DNA from 2 places in the Paenibacillus hebaui genome. Region 1 is predicted to be linked to the other one. Evidence: a T-box and tRNA genes for the amino acid it is inferred to sense, from the RefSeq annotation. Region 1 holds a T-box; the other holds one or more tRNA genes.
What was found. A T-box is a leader RNA that pairs with one kind of tRNA and senses whether it is charged. The one in region 1 lies ahead of leuS (leucine--tRNA ligase), so its partner is inferred to be a tRNA-Leu.
Positions count from the first base shown of each region.

Region 2: it encodes a tRNA-Leu, which carries the amino acid that the T-box ahead of leuS (leucine--tRNA ligase) is inferred to sense. The anticodon was not compared.

Region 1 covers NZ_CP196836.1:5,159,582-5,166,355, forward strand. Annotated here, with positions in the region: gene ACR32F_RS23430 (ComEC/Rec2 family competence protein) at 1-25, opposite strand, end outside; gene ACR32F_RS23435 (deoxycytidylate deaminase) at 153-677, opposite strand; gene ACR32F_RS23440 (ComEA family DNA-binding protein) at 755-1,360, opposite strand; gene comER (late competence protein ComER) at 1,545-2,390, shown strand; gene leuS (leucine--tRNA ligase) at 2,371-4,815, opposite strand; T-box leader at 4,888-5,159, opposite strand; gene ACR32F_RS23455 (phosphotransferase family protein) at 5,257-6,213, opposite strand; gene ACR32F_RS23460 (class I SAM-dependent DNA methyltransferase) at 6,442-6,774, opposite strand, start outside.
Region 2 covers NZ_CP196836.1:315,208-321,981, forward strand. Annotated here, with positions in the region: rRNA gene ACR32F_RS01400 (23S ribosomal RNA) at 1-1,299, shown strand, start outside; rRNA gene rrf (5S ribosomal RNA) at 1,384-1,500, shown strand; tRNA gene ACR32F_RS01410 (tRNA-Ile) at 1,558-1,634, shown strand; tRNA gene ACR32F_RS01415 (tRNA-Ala) at 1,723-1,798, shown strand; tRNA gene ACR32F_RS01420 (tRNA-Asn) at 1,800-1,875, shown strand; tRNA gene ACR32F_RS01425 (tRNA-Ser) at 1,879-1,970, shown strand; tRNA gene ACR32F_RS01430 (tRNA-Glu) at 1,989-2,060, shown strand; tRNA gene ACR32F_RS01435 (tRNA-Val) at 2,067-2,142, shown strand; tRNA gene ACR32F_RS01440 (tRNA-Met) at 2,163-2,236, shown strand; tRNA gene ACR32F_RS01445 (tRNA-Asp) at 2,264-2,341, shown strand; tRNA gene ACR32F_RS01450 (tRNA-Thr) at 2,371-2,446, shown strand; tRNA gene ACR32F_RS01455 (tRNA-His) at 2,544-2,619, shown strand; tRNA gene ACR32F_RS01460 (tRNA-Gln) at 2,633-2,707, shown strand; tRNA gene ACR32F_RS01465 (tRNA-Lys) at 2,717-2,792, shown strand; tRNA gene ACR32F_RS01470 (tRNA-Leu) at 2,802-2,888, shown strand; tRNA gene ACR32F_RS01475 (tRNA-Gly) at 2,897-2,971, shown strand; tRNA gene ACR32F_RS01480 (tRNA-Arg) at 2,978-3,054, shown strand; tRNA gene ACR32F_RS01485 (tRNA-Pro) at 3,071-3,144, shown strand; tRNA gene ACR32F_RS01490 (tRNA-Gly) at 3,155-3,225, shown strand; gene ACR32F_RS01495 (pentapeptide repeat-containing protein) at 3,315-3,956, shown strand; gene ACR32F_RS01500 (ABC transporter substrate-binding protein) at 4,270-5,319, opposite strand; gene ACR32F_RS01505 (AraC family transcriptional regulator) at 5,481-6,774, opposite strand, start outside.

The DNA of each region.
Region 1 (6,774 bases):
ATACAAGTAAAGGTCTGCCTTTCATCCTCATTCCTCCTTCATGTCAACCGTCTGAACGCAGAAAAACCCCCGGCAGCTGTTTACAGCAACCGGAGGTTCTTCCCCGTGAATTCGAATTATATTTATGATGTGTATTTTAATTATGGATGGGCCTAGTCACTCACGGTCATCATCGTCTCACGTGGAGGCTGGTAATGATCCAACCTGCGAAACGTAATGCCTTTCTGTTTCATCATGTTTGTAACCTTGCCTGTATCTTTGGGATATGGGCGGTGAAAAACGATTTCAGTGATGCCGCTATTCGCGAGCATATTGGAACAAGTCCAGCAAGGTTCATCTGTTACATATACAGACGAGCCTTCGCGGTCGATTCGATCGGTGAACAAAAGCAAATTTTGCTCCGCATGAATGGTACGGATGCAGCGTTGCTTTTTGACCATTTCCTCCTGACCGTCGGTTGCAACAACCAGCTCATACTCTTCAGATATCATACACCCCGCTTCAGAGCAGTCCGGAACGCCCATGGGTGCACCATTATAGGCTGTTCCGAGCAGTTTTTTTCCCTGTACAAGCACGGAGCCCACATGACGGCGTGAACAGCGGGAACGGGTTGAGACCATATATGCGATGTCCATGAAATACGTGTCCCAGTCTTTGCGTACGTCTGCTGTACTCATGTCCGTTTCCTCCTTTCCGATTACTGTTCTCCCCGAAATTCAAGTTCAACTTATATCGTAATATTTATAATGGGTTATTACCGAATCTGCACATAGGGTGCCATCTTCTCCAGCATCTTCGTTCCAATTCCTTTTACTTTAGTCAAATCGCTGACTCTGGTAAAAGGACCATGCGCATTGCGATAGTCAACAATGGCTTGCGCCTTCTTCTCCCCGATCCCGGGAAGCTCCGTGAGCTTCGAAGCGGTGGCTGTATTCACATCAATTTTCCCATTGTCGCTGGCCTCAGCGCTCACCATAGCTTGCTTATTGCTTGATGCCCTATCGGGCGTATCTGATTGATTAGCTGTCGTGCCCTTAGAAACATCAGGGTTGTTGCCAGTAGCATTCAGATTAGTCTCATGAACAACCGCTGCGTCAACTTGATTTTGCTCTACTAAGGCAGAATCATGGTTAGACGGTTTCCGACCTGCATCAGATGAAGCCTCACTTTGACTTTGGCTTTGGCCTTGACCCAAAGCAGCCGACTGTACACCAGTAGATTCCTGTTGTATCGTCGGCTTCTCGGTGCCGAGCTGCATAGGTTCCCAGCCAGAAGGCGGCTGTTCACTTTTGCCCGACCATAATATCAGTATACTTCCAACCACCGCAGCAGCAATGGTCATCCCTTTATTCCATCTCATTCTTCCACACCTCTCCCTGAATTCAAAATAACTTTATTCTGAACACGGGCGGTGCTTCCGAACCGTTGGACCTGCCTGTTAAACCAAGCTGTACTATTTTCATGTCATGTCAACCAGGTCCTGATGCATAGACTAGAGAAAAGAACTGCGCCATCACCGTAAAGCATGAAAGGAGGCCTGAACAATGAAGGTTGGATTTATCGGAACCGGCAGCATGGGCAGCCTGCTGATCTATGCCTTGATCCAATCCGGTGCACTTGAGCCCCGGCAGATCACCGCAAGCAATCGAACCCCTTCCAAAGTACGGCAGCTATCCCTCCGTTACCCCGGTCTGCATGAATCACAGAGCAATCGGGAAACCGTCATCCGAAGCAACATCATATTCCTGTGCGTGAAGCCACTCGAATTCAAACATGTCATTGATGACATTCTGCCTGTCGTGAATCCCAATCATATCATCGTCTCGATCACCAGTCCCGTGCAGTTGCGTCATCTGGAATCTTCACTTCCTTGCAAAGTCTCCAAAGTTATTCCCAGCGTTACGCATCAGGTCGGCAGCGGAGCATCCCTGTGTATACATGGCGAACGAATGACCAACGAAGATCGCGCTGTGCTGGAAGCTCTGCTCAGTCATATCGGCAGACCGTACCAGGTCGATGAAGCCTGTACCCGGATCACATCTGACTTCTCCAGCTGCGGACCTGCATTCATATCGTTCTTTCTGGAGCAATGGATTGAAAGTGCCGTCAAGCTCACAGACATCAAACGGGCCGATGCCTGCGCTCTTGCCGGGGAAATGCTCCTCGGAACAGGCAAGCTGCTCACCGAAGGAGGGTATACCCCGCAAGAGCTTCAGGCTCGGGTCGCTGTACCCGGTGGTATTACCGCACAGGCACTTGCCCTGCTAAAGGTTAGTTTGAATGGTGTCTTCGACAACCTGATTCATACAACCCATGAGAAATATGATGAAGACTTGTTAAAGCTCGATGAATTATTCAGAGCCGGCGAAATTAACCGGCAACAATATTAACGAGTTTGCCTGGAACGGCAATGACTTTGCGAATGGTCTTGCCTTCCAGTGCCTGTTTAACAGGTGCCAGCTCCATCGTATAGTCCTGCATACCCTGTGCATCCAGATCCTTAGCGATCGTTGCACGGGTTACAATTTTGCCATTCACCTGAACCACAATCTCCACTTCCGCATCAACCGTCATGGACTCATCATACTCAGGCCAAGCAACGTAAGAAATTCCACCCTCATGTCCCAGACGACTCCACAGCTCCTCCGCCATATGTGGTGCCAGCGGTGACAACAGCTGTACAAAATTCTCCATGGCTTCACGTGGCAGCGTATCTGCCTTGTACGCATCATTGATGAAAATCATCAGCTGACTGATCGCTGTGTTGAAGCGCAGATGTTCCAGATCATCTGTAACCTTTTTAATTGTTTTATGCGCGGTCCGCTTGAACTCATCCGTACCACCATCGGCTGTAATCTTGTCATTGATTGCTCCTGTATCTTCGTTAATGAAGAGACGCCATACGCGTGACAGGAAGCGGTGCATGCCCTCAACCCCGTTAGCGTTCCACGGTTTCGTCGCCTCCAAAGGTCCCATGAACATTTCATACAGACGCAGTGTATCTGCACCGAATTCATTGACGATTACGTCCGGGTTAATGACATTACCACGGGATTTACTCATTTTCTCATTATTGGTTCCCAGGATCATCCCTTGGTTGACCAATTTGTGGAATGGCTCTTTGGTGTTCACCACACCCAGATCATACAGCACTTTGTGCCAGAAACGAGCGTACAACAAGTGAAGCACCGCATGCTCTGCTCCCCCAATGTACAGATCAACTGGCAGCCATTGCTGCTGTTTCTCCTGAGAGATCAGTTCCTTGTCATTGTGAGGATCGATAAAGCGCAGGTAATACCAACAGCTACCCGCCCATTGTGGCATCGTGTTGGTCTCACGACGTGCTTTCATTCCCGTTTCCGGATCTACCGTATTCACCCACTCCGTAACATTCGCCAGTGGTGATTCTCCAGTACCCGAAGGTTTGATCTGGTCAATATCTGGCAGCAGCAAAGGAAGCTGATCTTCCGGCACCGTCTTCATCGTTCCGTCTTCCAGATGCAGAATTGGAATCGGCTCGCCCCAGTAGCGCTGACGGCTGAACAGCCAATCGCGCAGACGATAGGTTACTTTCCCTTGTCCCTTACCATTCTCTTCCAACCAGGCAATCATCTTCGCAATCGCTTCTTCATTGTTCAGTCCGTTCAGGAACTCGGAATTCACATGGGCTCCGTCTCCGGAATACGCCTCTTGCGTCACGTCTCCACCCTGAATGACTTCGATAATGTCCAGACCAAACTGCTTCGCAAATTCCCAGTCACGTGCATCATGACCTGGAACAGCCATTACAGCCCCTGTGCCATATCCAGCCAGAACGTAATCGGCAATCCAAATCGGCAGCTTCGCACCATTGACCGGATTGATCGCATAGGCACCTGTGAATACACCTGTTTTGTCTTTAGCCAAATCTGTACGTTCCAGATCACTCTTGCGAGAGGCCTGCTCCTGATAAGCCTTGATGGTTTCAAGTTGGTCATCTGTCGTAATAGTTTTCACCAGTTCATGCTCAGGAGCAAGAACTGCAAAACTAGCACCGAACAATGTGTCTGCACGAGTTGTGAACACCTTGATGACCTCTTCAGATCCCTCAATTCCAAAAGTAACTTCCGCTCCGGTCGATTTGCCGATCCAGTTGCGCTGCATATCCTTAATGCTCTCGGACCAGTCCAGTTCTTCCAGGTCTTCCAGCAAACGTTCTGCATATTCGGTAATTCTCAGTACCCACTGACGCATCGGTTTACGTACGACCGGATGTCCACCGCGTTCACTCTTGCCATCAATAACCTCTTCGTTAGCCAGTACCGTACCCAGCGCTTCACACCAGTTCACTGCCACTTCATCGACATAAGCCAAGCCTTTATTGTACAGCTGGATGAAAATCCACTGCGTCCATTTATAGTATTTAGGGTCCGTTGTGCTGATCTCACGATCCCAGTCATACGAGAAGCCAAGCGACTTGATCTGACGACGGAAATTGTCAATATTGCGGAATGTAATATGCCGTGGATGCTCACCCGTATCCAGTGCATGTTGCTCAGCAGGCAGACCAAAAGCGTCCCAACCCATCGGATGTAATACATTGTAGCCGCGCATACGTTTGTAACGGGAAACAATATCCGTTGCCGTATATCCTTCAGGGTGACCTACGTGCAGACCCGAACCGGATGGATACGGGAACATATCCAGTGCATAAAACTTCGGTTTAGCCGGGTCCTCACCCGTTTTAAACGTTTTATTCACATCCCAGTATTGCTGCCAACTTTTCTCCATGACTTGTGGCTGGTAGCCGTGTTTCGGCTGGTGATTCTCACTCATCTATTGTTCCTCCTCTTGGTTATTCGCTTTTATTGCAACAAAAAAACCTCAGCATCCCGTAGCGTTTGCAGCGCTAGGGACGAGAGGTTGAATTCCCGTGGTACCACCCTAGTTAGCGGACGAACGTGCTTCGTCATCCACTCCCTTTGGACCTGTAACGGCGGTTAACCGATGCGGATTTCCATTCCTGTCCTAACCCGATTATTCCTTCGGCTGGTTGCAGGATGGTGTAATCACCGCATTTCTCCAAGGCGAGTTCGTGAAATACTGTCAACCGGCTTGCACCAACCGCCGGCTCTCTGTCATGTACAGGACTCACTACTGTTCCTTATCATCGAAATATGTATACGATATGATCCGCACCATTATATAAAAAAGTAACGGTAAAGTCAATATAACACGACCTGTTGACTATAAACCTTGCTTACATCAGCATAAAACTCAGGATAACTGGAATCGCTTGATTCCTTCTTCCAAATTATGAATTGTCCACTGAATATGTTCCTGGTTATCGTACTGGCGATAATTGCACTCAATGCGTAGCGCCAGATCAAAATACAGATCGTACAAGCTTCTTCTTTTCAACTCACTTTCGGTCGTGATCACTTGTCCGTACCCCCTCAGGAATCCCGGTGTGTTGTTAAAATGGCTGAAATAATGCTCCATCAGAGGGTCCGCCCAGAGTGACCGTTCGAAATCAATAATGGCTGTTATTTTACCTGCTTCCACAAAAACATTGCCATCCCACAAATCCCAATGCACAAGTGAAGGTTCTTTGACATCATCCAGTACATCCGCTTTCTCCTGAATCAGACACTCCAGTTCCTCATAACGGATCGAAAACTCCACTCCTGCTTCTTTACCATCTGTGAGCATATCATCCATGAGACTCAGGAAAGCTTCCTTCCAGGTTGCATAATGTGGTTTATTTTCGGAAAAGTATCCAAATTTCTCGCCTTTGATCTCATTGATCCGACGATTGTAACGGCCTAGTTGCTGTTCGATGGATTCCTGCTCTTTCACACTGTATTGCTCCTTGACCTTGTTATACGGCGTGCCTGGCATAAAATCCATAATAAAATATGATGCAGGAGCAAGAGTCTCCGAGGAATCGTACGCCAATATACGGGGAACGGGTACATCCTGAAGCTCTTCCACGAGACGCATGGCCTGCACTTCGGCAATCATCAGATCCTGTTCACAGCGCATGAGTTTAGTTATTGCGGAAGGAGCAATTTTCAGCACAACCACCTGGCCGTTATCCATTGTAATCAAATATGCATGGTTTGCCCAACCGTCTATCATTTCCTTATACTCTTGGATACCTGCGTTGAAATGGTGTTGCACAAGTCCATTTAATTGCTCCGAAGACAGTCTTGTTTTGTATGTACTTTCCATTTCGCACCTCATCTGATTTATACTTTACTTTCCCAGACCCTTCTCTTAAGAAAACGTTTTTATTTACTCATTATGTCTTCCTTTAGCCAGGCTTGCAATACCCATTATCACTGAAAAACGATTATTCCTCTCACCATGATAACGGTGTAAATTCGGTTTAAATTATAGAAAAATAAACATTAAAAAACTGTCCTTATGCGAAATAAGGACAGTTCACTATCATCAAATCTATTTCACTGCCACATAGAATAGGCGCTGAGCGCTGTCTCCAGCCTCTTTCCACTCGAAATCAGCATATATATTGACATCTCTAAAGCCGGCTTTGGATAACTCGAGCTTCATCCAGTCTGGATCATACGCACGCTGGACATGAACCTCTTCAAATCGCTGATACTTATCCTTGCTACCATCATCCATACGCGAAAAGATACTCAGATGATGCTCAATCTCACAACGATCATGGTCCATATCACATGTCCAAATATAGGATACAGAGCGTTCATCGAGTACAAAAGGTTGCTCCTGTTCATATCGAATAAGTGTATTCGGAGAATGCACATC
Region 2 (6,774 bases), 2.4 Mb from region 1:
TCTAGCCAGGTGATGGTGCCCGTACCGCAAACCGACACAGGTAGGCGAGAAGAGTATTCTAAGGCGCGCGGAAGAACTCTCGTTAAGGAACTCGGCAAAATGACCCCGTAACTTCGGGAGAAGGGGTGCCCCGGTAGTGTGAATAGCACGAGGGGGCCGCAGTGAAAAGGCCCAAGCGACTGTTTAGCAAAAACACAGGTCTGTGCGAAGCCGTAAGGCGAAGTATACGGGCTGACGCCTGCCCGGTGCTGGAAGGTTAAGGGGAGTGGTTAGGAGCAATCCGAAGCTGTGAACCGAAGCCCCAGTAAACGGCGGCCGTAACTATAACGGTCCTAAGGTAGCGAAATTCCTTGTCAGGTAAATTCTGACCCGCACGAATGGCGTAACGACTTGGGCGCTGTCTCAACGAGAGATCCGGTGAAATTTTAATACCTGTGAAGATGCAGGTTACCCGCGACAAGACGGAAAGACCCCATGGAGCTTTACTGCAGCTTGATATTGAATTTGGGTACGATCTGTACAGGATAGGTGGGAGCCTTTGAAGCATGAGCGCCAGCTTGTGTGGAGGCACCGTTGGGATACCACCCTGATCGTATCTAGGTTCTAACCTGGTACCGTAATCCGGTGCGGGGACAGTGTCAGGTGGGCAGTTTGACTGGGGCGGTCGCCTCCTAAAGAGTAACGGAGGCGCCCAAAGGTTCCCTCAGAATGGTTGGAAATCATTCGAAGAGTGCAAAGGCATAAGGGAGCTTGACTGCGAGACCTACAAGTCGAGCAGGGACGAAAGTCGGGCTTAGTGATCCGGTGGTACCGCATGGAAGGGCCATCGCTCAACGGATAAAAGCTACCCTGGGGATAACAGGCTTATCTCCCCCAAGAGTCCACATCGACGGGGAGGTTTGGCACCTCGATGTCGGCTCATCGCATCCTGGGGCTGAAGTAGGTCCCAAGGGTTGGGCTGTTCGCCCATTAAAGCGGTACGCGAGCTGGGTTCAGAACGTCGTGAGACAGTTCGGTCCCTATCTGTCGTGGGCGTAGGAAATTTGAGAGGAGCTGTCCTTAGTACGAGAGGACCGGGATGGACGTACCGCTGGTGTACCAGTTGTTCCGCCAGGAGCACCGCTGGGTAGCTATGTACGGAAGGGATAAGCGCTGAAAGCATCTAAGCGTGAAGCCCCCCTCAAGATGAGATTTCCCAGTATGTAAGACCCCTTGAAGACGACGAGGTAGATAGGCTGGGGGTGGAAGTGCAGCAATGCATGGAGCTGACCAGTACTAATCGGTCGAGGGCTTATCCAATATGCAGGTTGTAAGGCGCAAATTTCGTTTCGAATCTAGTTTTCAGAGAACAAATACTCTGAAATGTAAGCTACAAGCTATGCGTTTGGTGGCGATGGCGGAGGGGTTCCACACGTACCCATCCCGAACACGACCGTTAAGCCCTCTAGCGCCGATGGTACTTGGACCGCAGGGTCCTGGGAGAGTAGGACGCCGCCAAGCGAATTCCCTTTGGGGTATTTTTTTTGCCCCCTAGTGAGATAAAAGAGAAACATATTGGGGCCCTTAGCTCAGTTGGTTAGAGCGCACCTCTGATAAGGGTGAGGCCGGTGGTTCGAGTCCACCAGGGCCCACCATACATGTTTATTATTGAATTGCACGGGGTCCCCGAGAAGTAATGGGAATCAACCTCGAAAATAAACTTCACTTTTTGGAGTGAAACATGGGGCCATAGCTCAGCTGGGAGAGCGCCTGCCTTGCAAGCAGGAGGTCAGCGGTTCGATCCCGCTTGGCTCCACCATTCCCTGATAGCTCAGTTGGTAGAGCACTCGACTGTTAATCGAGTTGTCACAGGTTCGAGCCCTGTTCGGGGAGCCATATGGAGAGGTGTCCGAGCTGGCCGAAGGAGCACGATTGGAAATCGTGTAGGCGTCACAAGCGTCTCGAGGGTTCGAATCCCTCTCTCTCCGCCAGATATATTTTTTTAGTGAGGCCCGTTGGTCAAGGGGTTAAGACACCTCCCTTTCACGGAGGTAACAGGGGTTCGAATCCCCTACGGGTCATAACATGGAGGCTTAGCTCAGCTGGGAGAGCATCTGCCTTACAAGCAGAGGGTCGGGGGTTCGATCCCCTCAGCCTCCACCATATCTATTTTTGAATAACGACGCGGGGTGGAGCAGCCCGGTAGCTCGTCGGGCTCATAACCCGAAGGCCGCAGGTTCAAATCCTGCCCCCGCAATTAACCTTTCTTCGATGAAAGTACTGTGGAACCGTGGTGTAGTTGGCCTAACATGCCTGCCTGTCACGCAGGAGATCGCGGGTTCGAATCCCGTCGGTTCCGCCATTTTTTTATTCAGTTTACACTTACACCGTGCCGGTGTAGCTCAACTGGTAGAGCAACTGACTTGTAATCAGTAGGTTGGGGGTTCAAGTCCTCTCGCCGGCACCACTTATTACATTTTCATTTCAATTTATAGTATAATGTATATTATAAATGTGGATGGGAATACTGAGATACTCTCAGTGAATAATTGAGATATATTATGGCGGTCGTGGCGAAGTGGTTAACGCACCGGTTTGTGGATCCGGCATTCGGGGGTTCAATTCCCCTCGATCGCCCCATTTTTTATCTCAATGGGGATTAGCCAAGCGGTAAGGCAACGGACTTTGACTCCGTCATGCATAGGTTCAAATCCTATATCCCCAGCCATTTTTTCATGAGTCATTAGCTCAGTTGGTAGAGCACCTGACTTTTAATCAGGGTGTCGAAGGTTCGAGCCCTTCATGACTCACCATTATATTTTGCGGTCGTGGCGGAATTGGCAGACGCGCACGGTTCAGGTCCGTGTGGGCTAACCCCCGTGGAGGTTCGAGTCCTCTCGACCGCACCAATTGCTTTGCGGACGTGGCTCAGCGGTAGAGCATCGCCTTGCCAAGGCGAGGGTCGCGGGTTCGATTCCCGTCGTCCGCTCCAATATATGCGCCCTTAGCTCAGCTGGATAGAGCGTTTGACTACGAATCAAAAGGCCGGGAGTTCGAATCTCTCAGGGCGCGCCATTATTCTCATAAGCATCGGGATGTAGCTCAGCTTGGTAGAGCACCTGGTTTGGGACCAGGGGGTCGCATGTTCAAATCGTGTCATCCCGATTTTTTATTCGCGGGTGTAGTTCAATGGTAGAACTTTAGCCTTCCAAGCTAATAGCGTGGGTTCGATTCCCATCACCCGCTTCATGGTAACATCAAAAAAGAGCTCTTGCTTATTGCAAGGGCTCTTTTTTGATATAATAATTTTAAACAAGAAAATAGTGGGAGGACTTATGAAAAATAAAATAGAAGTTCCTAACATTCCCCTAGATCTCGATGACTTATCGTTCACCTTAGGAACATGGGAGAGCAAGGAAGAAATCAAGCAAGGGGGATTCAGTAATATCTCGATTGAGAATCAGAGCGCCAGCAGGGTTTCATTTGATAAAGTCATCTTTGAGAACGTGGTATTCAGTGAATCCTCTCTACCGGAGGTAGAGCTTACGGATGTTATTTTTGATAAATGTGATCTGTCCAATATGAACCTTAACGGTTCCTTCATCCATCGAACAGAATTCAGGAACTGTAAATTAATCGGTACTAATTTTGCAAATAGCAGGATTCAAAATGTGAGTTTTCGGAATTGTTTGGCTGACTTTTCGTTGTTTCGATTCACCAATCTCAAACAGGTAAAGTACGAGGAATGTTCTTTGACGAGCAGTGATTTTTTTCAATCTGCACCACATAAATTGGAATTCTCTGAATGCAAAATAGATCAAGTCATGATGTCGGGTGTGAAACTAAAGGGAATTGATCTTAGTGATTGTAGCTTTGACATGTTACATGTAGATACTGAAGATCTGGACGGTTGCATAATCTCAGATACACAGGCATCGTCTTTTGTTGGATTATTGGGCTTAATTGTGAAGGATTAACTTATTTCTTCTGCAAGCGGTTTGGTAATGTGTATGATCTTTGTTTGTTAGCACTACATCAACGACAAGGGAGTTTCACGCTGGTCAGTGGCATTATACAAGATCATCCTATTAGAAGGGTGCATCGAGTGCCATGGTAGCTATTAAAGGTTGAACATGCACAATAATTTTCCATGGAAAATAACTGAACGAGATTATACTCAATGAAGAATTCCTGAATGAAGCCATCTGGAATAATAAATATAATGGAGATCAACAGAATAATCCTGTTGATCTCCATTTGTCTTCGATGAAACGGACTTGATGTTTGGAATTATGGAGCAGATAATCCAAGAACTTCGATCATTTCATTACGTTTGAGCGATTCGGCAGTGGGACCGTCAATGAGCCATTTCTTCGCATTAAGGACATATACATGACCATTTTGCACAGCGGGCAAGCTTTTCCATACTTGGAGTTGTTGGATTTCGTTTAGTTCATCTTTTGTTTTTTGCAATGCTTCAGCTGACCCATCTGAGCTGATGGACACTATGAACAGATAGTCTGCTTTGATCTCAGGCAGAAGTTCGACCGAGATATTGGCATTCATCCGTTCCGGGTTCTCTGCCTCAAGTTTGGTAACGAGAGCATCGGGAGTGAATCCAATCTCATAACCCGCTCCGACATAGCTGGAACCCGAAAAGGGTGTAGAGGGGATGGATGAGAAGAACAAACGCATATCCTTTTCTTCCAGGCGCAGGAATGCAGCTGTAGGTTTGGTTTTGGTGATATCGGCTGCGAGCTGCTGAGCGTCTGTCACTTGGTCTTTATTTTTTTGTAAAAGCTGTTCAGCCCGCTCTTCAATATCCAGCGCTTTAGCTACCTGTACGATAGACTCCTGCCAATTACGACGATCGTAAGTGATCGTAGGCGCGATTTTATCGAGTTGTTCGAGAATCTTGGCATCCAAACTGGCATTGGCAATAATGAGGTCCGGATTGGCATTAACTACAGCTTCAAAATTGACACTCGCATTAATGGGTTCGACAGTGACGCCTTGGGCTTCAAGTTGCTCATTCAGGTAATCCTGCCGACCAATCGGTGTTGCGAGTACCAGCGGTACCTCTAAGGAGAGGAGAATGTCCTCCATATTAATGGAAACAATCCGTTCAGGATGTGCGGGGATTTCTGAGCTGCCACTGGCGCTCTCCACCGTCTTCGTAGCTGATTCAATGGATGAGTCCCCATTTGTCCCCGCAGCTGATTTCACGCCATCCGCAGATTGCTGCGAAGTGGTTGCAGGTGTCTGTCCACAAGCAACAAGTAGCATGGCGAGCATGAACAGAATCCCCGTTATTTTGATATAATGCTGTCTGTACATCATAATCCCCCTGTGGTTCTATTGATATTGATTCTCAGTACACTTTATATTGTAACGGTCTCATGTTGAGGGAGACATAGCCTTTTGTGCTCTTCAGTCATGGATTAATGTGCTGTGGTTTGTTCGTGATACATCGGAGATTATTCTGATCATACAGCCACCCATTACAAGGTTTCATTGGTGACTCCATCACATGTCCCGCCAAAAAGTTTCACAGTTTCATCTATAATTTGATCGTGGGCATACGGGGAATAATCTAACCAAGGCATTTCATGTAGCGGATATACATGCTGGTTCTGCACGGGCCTCAATTGTTGCCATAGCTGAGTATGTTGTAGTTCATGCCAGCGCTGCTGGGATTCCGGGTCCTGGTCCACAATCAGTAACATGCGATCTCCTGCCATTCGAGGCAACTCCTGATCATCCAATGCACGATAGACTTGCCCTGGAAGCAGATCGTGTGAAGGTAACACGCCCAGATCATTATATAGAACAGCCCCCCCATTGCGTCGCCCGTAGATTAATAGATGACCCATCATGATATGAATGATGGAGACCGTATCCTTACCGATTAGATGACCAAGCAGTTCTTTGGCACGGGTTACTTTGTCATCATACTGTTCCAACCATTGCTGAGCTTCTTGTTGCAGTCCCACAATGGAGGCAACTTGTTCAAAATGTTCCCGCCAGCTCAATCCTTTCCATGGAATAACGATGGTAGGTGCAATTTGCTGCAGCGTTCTTTTTAACGTATGGGCTTCGTACTCATTACAGAGTATGAGGTCTGGGCTCGCTTGCATTAACAACTCAACGTTGGTTTGCCAAATATGAGGATTCATGCGTTTGCTACGCCCCAGATGATAGGGGATATTGGAGAAAAACAGATTCCTGTGTTGATCCCGTCGGTTATCGATCAATGCCGCATGGGGGATGACGTGCAATGCCAGCAGATGTCCGGTGGTTCCGAAGGAAAGTGCTGCGATTTTACTACGTTTCTGCAGTTGATAGGTGGAAGGAGACACGCCAACATGTTTTTTGAATTTGCGGCTAAAGTAAAACTCGTCCTGGAAACCGACCTGCGAGGCGATATGCTTGATGGTTTGTCCAGAGACGAGCAGCATCTCTTTGGCCCGGTCCATGCGGATACCATTCACATATTCCATGGGACTGATGCCGGTCCGGTTTTTGAATACCCGGGAATAGTGCCATACACTCATGCCTGCCACTCCGGCAAGAACTTCACGGGATAAATGCTCCGCATATCCATGCTCAATAAGTTCAAGCGTTTGGTCCAAAGCAGAGGTATGTTCAGAATCCCCTAATGTACTCTCTTTGGGAGCGGCATATACATGGGCCAACAACTCATGCATCAAAGTCTGGATTCGAAATGGACGATTTTCTTGAGGTACAGAGATGCATTCATGGAGCTGGGAGGCAATTCTTGTACATTCCTGAAAG